2 linked regions of the Hahella chejuensis KCTC 2396 genome follow. The protein of the gene in region 2 binds, or shares a complex with, the protein of the main gene of each other region. Links are inferred from orthologs where the notes say so. Each region holds a gene or a part of one and is shown on either strand. Other genes may lie near its edges.

Evidence for each region. The genes of interacting proteins can lie anywhere in the genome.
Region 1: the proteins of HCH_RS31265 (region 2) and HCH_RS19250 are in contact, whole or in part, in an NMR structure (PDB 1QFN), measured with the Escherichia coli proteins. The link is inferred for Hahella chejuensis KCTC 2396 from one-to-one orthologs.

The regions. Positions count from the first base shown.
Region 1 is NC_007645.1:4,456,570-4,460,331, forward strand. What follows is about bases 877-3,762. They hold HCH_RS19250 (GrxA family glutaredoxin), read left to right. Parts: upstream 877-2,133; coding sequence 2,134-2,391; downstream 2,392-3,762. Other genes in these bases: HCH_RS19245 (glucan 1,4-alpha-maltotetraohydrolase domain-containing protein), read left to right, coding at 877-1,961; HCH_RS19255 (OmpA family protein), read right to left, coding at 2,491-3,762. Outside these bases: HTH-type transcriptional regulator MalT, read left to right, coding at 1-420; more of HCH_RS19245, read left to right, coding at 618-876. UniProt on the Escherichia coli protein: The disulfide bond functions as an electron carrier in the glutathione-dependent synthesis of deoxyribonucleotides by the enzyme ribonucleotide reductase.
Region 2 is NC_007645.1:7,042,155-7,047,296, reverse strand. What follows is about bases 1,026-4,415. They hold HCH_RS31265 (ribonucleoside-diphosphate reductase subunit alpha), read left to right. Parts: upstream 1,026-1,353; coding sequence 1,354-4,215; downstream 4,216-4,415. Other genes in these bases: HCH_RS31260 (ribonucleotide-diphosphate reductase subunit beta), read left to right, coding at 4,244-4,415. Outside these bases: HCH_RS31275 (pilin), read right to left, coding at 1-385; HCH_RS31270 (hypothetical protein), read left to right, coding at 630-929; more of HCH_RS31260, read left to right, coding at 4,416-5,142. UniProt on the Escherichia coli protein: Provides the precursors necessary for DNA synthesis. Catalyzes the biosynthesis of deoxyribonucleotides from the corresponding ribonucleotides.

The DNA of each region.
Region 1 (3,762 bases), 2.6 Mb from region 2 along the record:
CTGCAACTGGCGGAACCCATGCGCGCAGTCGCCAGTTTGTTACAAGCGCCGGAGTGGCTACTGGATTTCTATGCTTTTCTGCTGGACGACTCTCGCCTGTCCAGCGCCGAACGCCGTCATTTGCAACGGGTGTTGGAGCTATCCAAACGTCAGCACAGGCCACAGAAGAAAACGCGCAACATGCCGGAACAAGCCAGAGCGCTGGCGCTTACTCCGAAAGAATGGGAAGTGTTGCGCTTAATAGGCGAAGGCAGCAGCAATGAACGCATCGCCGAGCGACTGTATGTGGCGCCAAGCACCGTACGCAGCCACATCAAACATGTGTATCAGAAATTGGGCATATCCAGCCGGGTGGAAGCCCGGCGGGTTTCCCTCGATTTATCGCAGGGCCGGGTCGCCGGCCTTGGCGAACAGGGGTAGGCCGGCGGACCTAAACGCTGAAAATCCCCCCGTAAATCCCCCATTTGCATGGAAGCGTCCCAAGCTCGCCTTGGTTATGATCAAAGGGTAACGTACATCCGAAGCGGCCATAAGGGCCGCCGCCAATTCCACGAGCTTGGCGCACGGATGAACCAATATGGACTTTAGAAAAAATACAATACCGGAGCTCATTCATTATGTTGAAAGTTCATCGTCCAACCCGAATTTCTCTCGTCATCCGACACGCAATCGCCTGTGCGGCCGCCGCTGCGTTAGGTGTTTCCGCAGTCGCCGCGAACGCTGAAAGTTCCGGCAAAAGCGGCGCCGGCGTCCGCTTTCACGGCGGCGACGAGATAATCCTGCAAGGTTTCCACTGGAACGTCGTACGCACAGCGGAGCGCAACTGGTACAACATCCTGCAAAGTAAGGCCCAGCAAATCAGCGAAGACGGCTTCACCGCCATCTGGATGCCTGTACCCTGGCGGGACAACTCTTCCTGGCAAGCGTCCAGCGATACGCGCTTTGGCGGCGAAGGCTACTTTTGGGCCGATATGGATAAAAACAGCCGCTACGGCGACGACGGCCAGCTGAAACAGGCCGCCTCCGCCCTGAAAAATAAAGGCGTAAAAGTCATCTACGACATCGTGCCCAATCATCACGATCGCGGGCACAGCAATGACTCCCTCAATCTGCCCTCCGGACAAGGCTACTATCGCTCCGACTGCAGCTCCTGCGACGATGGCGACCCATTCATGGACGGCGGCTCAGATTTCAGCACCGCCCACCCGGATGTATACGATCTGTTTAAGAATGAACTGGTCAACCTGAAGACCAACTACAGCGCGGGCGGATTCCGTTTCGACTTTGTCCGGGGTTACGCGCCGGAGCGCATCAGCGCCTGGATGAGCGCCTCTCTGGACAGCGGATATTGCGTTGGCGAGCTGTGGAAAGGTCCCAGCGAATATCCGTCCTGGGACTGGCGTCATAGCGCCAGCTGGCAGGAAATACTGAAAGATTTCACAGATGCCTCTGACTGCTCCGTCTTCGACTTCGCCCTGAAAGAACGCATGCAAAACGGCTCCATCTCAGACTGGAGATACGGGCTCAACGGCAACCCCAGCGCCCAATGGCGCGAGGTCGCGGTCACATTCGTCGACAATCATGACACCGGCTACTCTCCCGGCCCTCTGGGCGGTCAGCATCATTGGGCGCTACCGGATTGGAAACGCAAAATGGCTTACGCCTACATTCTCTCCAGCCCCGGCACGCCGGTTGTGTATTGGCCTCACATGTATGACTGGGGAATGCGCGACTTCATCCGCAATCTGATTCAACTACGCAAATCCGCTGGCGTGAAAGCTTACTCCGGCGTGCAATTCCATGACGGATTCAGCGGATTGGTGGGAACCACAAGCGGCAGCAACGGGAAGTTGCTATTCGCCATCGACTCCAACTTCAGTTCGCCAAACCAAGTGGCGGGGGGGGCCTGGAATCTGGCGGTCAATGAGGACAATGGCCGCATTCGCATCTGGCGTCAGTAACGCTATCCCCCGGGTGGCTCGCGCCCGGGGTTTCCCCTCTCACAGACACAATTTCGACGTAGACCAATAACAAAAATCAATCAAAACGTTATTAACTATCAATTTTCCTATACTCGCCTCCCCGTATAATCTATGTCGCATTGTTTTACACACTTCTCCGGAGGTATCAATCATGTATACGGTGATTTTTGGTCGGTCAGGTTGCCCCTATTGCGTTAGAGCCAAACAAATTGCAGAGCAGTTAAAAGATCAGCGACAAGATTTCGACTTCCGCTACATCGATATTCACGAGGAAGGCATCAGTAAAGCCGATTTGGAGAAAACCGTCGGCAAGCCGGTGCTGACTGTGCCGCAGATATTTATCGACAAAGAACACATTGGCGGCTGCAATGAGTTTGAAAACTACGTTCGCCAAAACCTGACGCACTGACTCGACAGTAGTCGAATGTAATACATAACGCCAATAAAAAAGAGGCCGTCCAAGACCTCTTTTTTTCTTAAGCGAGCAGTGCGATACAGGCCCGCCCCGCTACTGAAGTCGCCGGATCAGCTCAACCCGACGATTGCGTTTTTTCCCTGCATCAGACAGGTTATCTGCTTCCGGCGCTACCGGACCAACACCGTAAGGAGTCAAGCGCGCTTGGGCAACGCCATAGTCCTTTATCAGGCGTTCAACAACCGCTTTGGCGCGCGCCGAAGACAACTCAATGTTGTGTTGAAAAGCTCCCGTGTCATCCGTGTGACCTGTCACATAAAGCAACAACTCCGGGCGCTTTTTCAGCAAACCTGCGATAGCCTCCAGAGTAGGTTTAGATTCGTCTTTGACGACGGCTTTGTCCGTATCAAAAAACACGCCGTATAAAAGCGCTTTTCCTGTCTCGTCAATATCACGACTCAGGCTATCCACATCCACTGTAATCAGGTCGTCCTCAAGCGCTTCCGATTCCAGAATGATCTGCTGCACTGCCGTTTCATCCTCATAACCACCAATAAACAAGGCGACATACACCTTGCCTTTTGCTGCGTCTTTTGACGCCACAATGAAATACGGCTTACGGTAGTAGTTGTAGACGGACTCTGTAAGTGAAATCAGTCCACCGAGATGAGAGGACTTGTACTCGTCGCCGCACTGCTGCAGCTCACAGGAATAAACAGTAGCGAAGCCGCCTTTAGACAACGCCGCTTTATAATTTTCGTACAACTTCAGAGTGGACACATTTTCCAGTTCGTAATAGTGTCTGGAAAGATCGCCAACCAAATCCAAAGTTTCAAACTGATATGGCTTGTCGTCGCCGCTTAGTGCGGAAACCGGAATACTGATGCGCTCATAATCCACCACTTTGCGTTGCCGCAAATCGGCGCCAGGATAGCGGGGCAACAGCGGGTGATCTTCCTTCGCGGTATCCGGGTCACTAGCTTTCATCAGGGTCGCAGGCGGCTGCGCCCCGAGATATTCAACGTCCATTTTGACAAGGTCGCTCTGTAGCGGTTCTTCTTCAAGGATAACTTGCTGCACAGCAACCTCGTCATCATAGCCGCCGATGAACAAAGCTACGTTGACTTTACCCTTTTGGGCACCCTTCTCATAAACCATGTAGTAAGGATTGCGGTAATAGTTGTAAACGCTATCACCTGGCGAAACCAGTGCGCCTAGTTCAGCCGCCTGCGTCGCTGATCCGCATTGCTCCAGCTCACACTGATAAACAGACTTGAAGCCGCTTTTTTCCAGCGCGGCTTGATAATTTTTATACACTTTAAGTGTGGAGACGTTTTCCAGACTATAGAAATGCTGGGTCAAATC
Region 2 (5,142 bases):
CCCGCCAGTTCAAATAGGTCAGAAAAGGAAAGGCGGACAGAATAAACAAAGGATGCAATGCTTGCGCGAGAGTAGAGGCCGCTATCACGGCTGCAATGTAAAGCGCGCTGGACCATGGACCTAGTAGAGGGTCAGAACGGCCCGCCAAGGAGGAACTGCGTGCGAGATTGCCAATCAGAGAAGGAATGAAAAAGTAAAACAACAGGCCACGCAGCGGCGGCCAGATGGGATCTCCAGATATTAGCCGATACTTGCGCCAATTCATGTAATGCCAGAACAGTTCGTACACGCCCAGCGTTAACACATACAAAAGACAGTGCAACCACATAGGCGGCGCAAAATAGGGCGTCAGTTTTTCTTTGAAAAAGCGGCGGCGTTCAGGCAAAGCCAATCCTTAATGCGAAAAAGAAAATTATTAGCAGTTTAGCTGATTTGCATCCTGGATTACTTTGGATTCAGGTAATTACCCGTTTATTTTTGGGATGACAATGAGGTTGGGCAAAATTCGCCTGTTAGGTCGCCATGAAAATCTTGGATATGTGAAGGTTGACGTTAGGGACATCAGTGTGGTTTCGCTGTATTGACTGCGTCGGTTTACTGTTTAGAATGGCCGCCTTTTGGGAATTCTCATGGATTTGAATCTAATCATTGGCGTCTTGATCGAGAGTGCTTGCCTGTTCGCCGCGGCCAAACTGCTGAAAGTCTCGCTGGCGTTTATTGAAGCGTTCTTGATCGTTCTTACGGCGGCTTTGATTGTACACTTTGTCTATGGTCTTCTTGGCTTTCTTCTCGCGCTGGGGTTTTATTTGGTGGCGTTGAAGTTAATCACCAAAGCGGATGCCTATTCAGAGATTTTTATTCTTACCATCATCGGCGTGGGCGTCCAAGCGCTACTGAAAAAGTTCTTATTCGCCGTCATTCTTGCCTGATTTCATCCAGTTTGCCTGCGGCTTTGCTGCATCGCCTTTACGCTACATCTAGTATTTACTTTTAATATCTAAAACCATATATTGTGCTCCAGCTATGGTTCACGCCTGTTCACAGGTTGTGCTAAGAGGGAATCCGGTGAGAGTCCGGTACTGACGCGCAGCGGTGTGGGGGAACGAAAGCGACGCGGGTGAAAACGCCCACGCACTGTCCTGAAAGTGGATGGGAAGCGGTCGCCGTAGGTTCTAAAAAACGTGTAAACGCCCCCGAGTCCGAAGACCTGCCATGCTGAAGTTTTCATGCCTTCGCGACTCAGGGTAATGATAAAGCGCCGCTCTAAGCGAGGCGATTTTCGTCCTGTCTGTGCGTCGCTTTATGTCCCGGTTCGCGGAGGTTCGGCCAGAACACGCGATAGAGGACAATCCCATGACCGGCAGTTTTTCGTCCCCCAGTGAGGCGCGCGCCTCCAGCTCCCCATCTGTTTCATCCGAGTCACACACTCATAACGCCCTGCTGCAGGTGATCAAACGCACCGGTCAGGCTGCGCCGTTTGACGACCGCAAAATCGCTATGGCGGTGACCAAGGCGTTTTTGGCGGTGGAAGGACAGTCCGCGTCCGGCTCGCCCCGTGTGCGGGATTCCGTAGAAAAACTGGTTAAAGATATCGTGGCGCGTCTGCGTCGCCGCAGCCCGGAAGGCGGTTCGGTGCACATCGAGGAAATCCAGGATCTGGTGGAATTGGGCCTGATGCGCGGGGGCTTTCATAAAGTGGCCCGCGCCTATGTGCTGTATCGTGAAGAGCATGCCCGTCAGCGCGCGCCGGCGCCAAGCGAACAGTCAGGGGAGACGCATCCCGATATCAATGTGAAATTCGCTGATGGCTCGGAAGCGCCTTTGAACATGGGACGTCTACGTACAGTGATCAGCGATGCCTGCGCGGACCTGGACGGCGTCAGTGAGGAAAAAGTGCTGCAGGGCGCACTGAAAAACCTGTACAACGGCGTCAAGCATAAAGACGTCAACGCTGCCTTGGTCATGGCGGCGCGTCCGCTGATCGAAGAAGAACCCAACTACTCCTATGTGTGCGCCCGCTTGTTGCTGGATGGTCTGCGCGAAGAGTCTCTGAGCTATCTGAACATCGCAGCGTCCGCGACCGAGGGCGAAATGGCGGAGCTTTATCCCACCGCATTCCGCGCGATTGTTGAGCGCTGCGTAGAGCATGAATTGCTGTCGCCAGAACTGCTGAAATTCGATCTGGAGCGTCTGGGCGCCGCGCTTAAGCCGGAACGTGATCGTCAGCTCACCTACCTGGGATTACAGACCCTTTATGACCGCTACTTTATTCACTGGCGCGAAACCCGTCTGGAACTGCCGCAGGCGTTTTTCATGCGCGTCGCCATGGGATTGTCGGTGCAGGAAGACGATCCCAATGCCCGTGCGATTGAGTTCTATGATCTGTTGTCCTCTTTTGATTACATGTGCTCTACGCCGACCCTGTTTAATGCGGGAACCAATCGTCCGCAGTTGTCGTCCTGCTACCTCACCACAGTGCCGGACGATCTGGAAGGCATCTACGGCGCGATCAAGGATAATGCGCTGCTGTCCAAATGGGCGGGCGGTCTGGGCAACGACTGGACGCCAGTGCGCTCTCTGGGCTCCCATATCAAAGGCACTAACGGTAAGTCTCAGGGCGTAGTGCCGTTTCTGAAAGTCGTGAACGACACGGCGGTGGCGGTGAACCAGGGCGGCAAGCGTAAAGGCGCGGTGTGCGCTTATCTGGAGTCCTGGCACCTGGATATCGAAGAGTTCCTGGAGCTGCGTAAGAACACCGGCGACGAGCGCCGCCGCACCCATGACATGAACTCCGCTAACTGGATTCCTGACCTGTTCATGAAGCGGGTATTCGAGGACAAAGAGTGGACCCTGTTCTCACCCAGCGATGCGCCGGATCTGCATGATTTGTACGGCTCTGCTTTTGAAGCGCGCTATACCCATTACGAATCCCTTGTGGAAAGCGGCGCCATCACCCTGTTCAAGAAAGTGCCTGCGCAGAATCTGTGGCGCAAGATGCTCTCCATGTTGTTCGAAACCGGTCATCCCTGGGTGACCTTCAAAGACCCCTGCAACCTGCGTTCGCCGCAGCAACACGTTGGCGTGGTGCACTCCTCGAACCTGTGTACGGAGATCACACTGAACACCAGCCAGGACGAAATCGCGGTGTGCAACCTGGGCTCGGTCAACCTGGTCAACCACATTCGCAATGGCGAAATCGATCACGATCGTTTGCGCAACACGGTTTATACCGCAGTGCGCATGCTGGATAACGTTATCGACATTAACTATTACGCAGTGCCCCAGGCGCGCAACGCCAACCTGCGTCATCGTCCGGTGGGCATGGGCCTGATGGGCTTTCAGGATGCGCTGTACAAGCTTGGCCTGCCTTACAGCAGCGTAGAAGCGGTGCGTTTCGCTGATCAGTCCATGGAGCTGATCAGTTATTTTGCGATTACCGCTTCTTCCAATCTGGCCAAAGAGCGCGGCCGCTATGAAACCTACGAAGGTTCCTTGTGGGATCAGGGCGTCCTGCCTATCGATTCTCTGGATCGTCTGGAGCAGGAACGCGGCGCGGAATTCTGTACGCTGGATCGCGGTCACAGTCTGGACTGGGCGCCGGTGCGCGAGCTGGTGAAAAAGCAGGGCATGCGTAACTCCAACGTGATGGCGATCGCGCCCACGGCGACGATTTCCAACATTGTCGGCGTATCCCAGTCCATTGAACCGACTTATCAGAACCTGTTCGTCAAATCCAACCTGTCCGGCGAGTTCACCGTGATCAACCCCTGGTTGGTGCAGGAATTGAAAGCGCGGGATTTGTGGGATTCCGTCATGGTCAACGACCTCAAGTACTTCGATGGTTCCGTCGCGCAGATCGATCGTATTCCAGAAGACGTGAAGCAGCTGTTCCTGACCGCGTTTGAGATCGATCCTCGCTGGTTGGTGGAAGCGGCCTCCCGTCGCCAGAAATGGATTGATCAGGGGCAGAGCCTCAACCTGTACATGGCGGAGCCTTCCGGTAAAAAGCTGGACAACCTGTACAAACTGGCCTGGTCCCGAGGACTGAAAACCACTTATTACCTGCGCTCTCTCGGCGCCACGCAAATGGAGAAAATTTCTTCCGGCGCGTCCCAGAGCGACAACGCCAAACCTGATGTTGACGACACTGAGAATCAGGAACCGCAACCGAAGTTCTGCTCGATTCTCGACCCGGACTGCGAAGCCTGTCAGTAAGCGACGATAACAACCAGGAGCTATGACCATGAATACCGAACTGATGAAGCAGACTGCGACCCTGTCGGACTGGGACGATCCTCTGGCGGTGGCGATTCCTGCTGTGTCCACATCCTCTGCTGTTTCTCCGCAGTCACCCGTTTCCACCTCTCCCGCTGCGGCCCCCGCCGCCGGGGGAGCCCCTGACAGCGCGGCCAAGCCCGCTCCCGTGGCGGAGCCGGTTCCAGAGGAAGTTCCGCAGAAACTGGACCCGGTCAACCCTGACGACAAGCGGGTGGTGAACGGCATGACTGACATCAACCAGCTGGCGCCGTTCAAGTATCCCTGGGCGTGGGAATTTTTCCTCAACGCCAACAAGAACCATTGGACGCCGCTGGATATCAACATGTCCCAGGACGTGTACGACTATCACCACAAGCTGACCTTGGAAGAGAAGCATGTGTATGAAAACGTGCTGGCGTACCTGACCACGTCCGACATTCTGGCCATGCGCAATATCGGTCTGGCGGTGATGGAGAAAATGAGCGCGCCGGAATTACAAATCTATCAGGCGCGGCAGGTGTACGAAGAATCTCTGCATACCTGGACTTATCAGCACTGTATCGAAACTATCGGTCTGGACCAGAGCGAGATCTATAACCGTTACCGCGTCACGCCAGCGATCTATCGCAAGATCAAGATGGGCAACGAGCGCATCAGCGCGTTGCTGCGTCCGGATATTAATCTGCGTAACCGGGACGACCTGGAAACCTTCGTGATGGCGTATATTTTCTTCGCCGGTATTTTCGAAGGCTGCTGGTTCTATAACGGTTTCAGTCCCATCTTCGCCTTGCAGCGTCGCGGTCTGATGAAAGGCACTGGCGAACAGCTGCAATACATCATGCGCGATGAAGTCATGCACTGCGCCTTCGGTATCCGCGTGGTGAA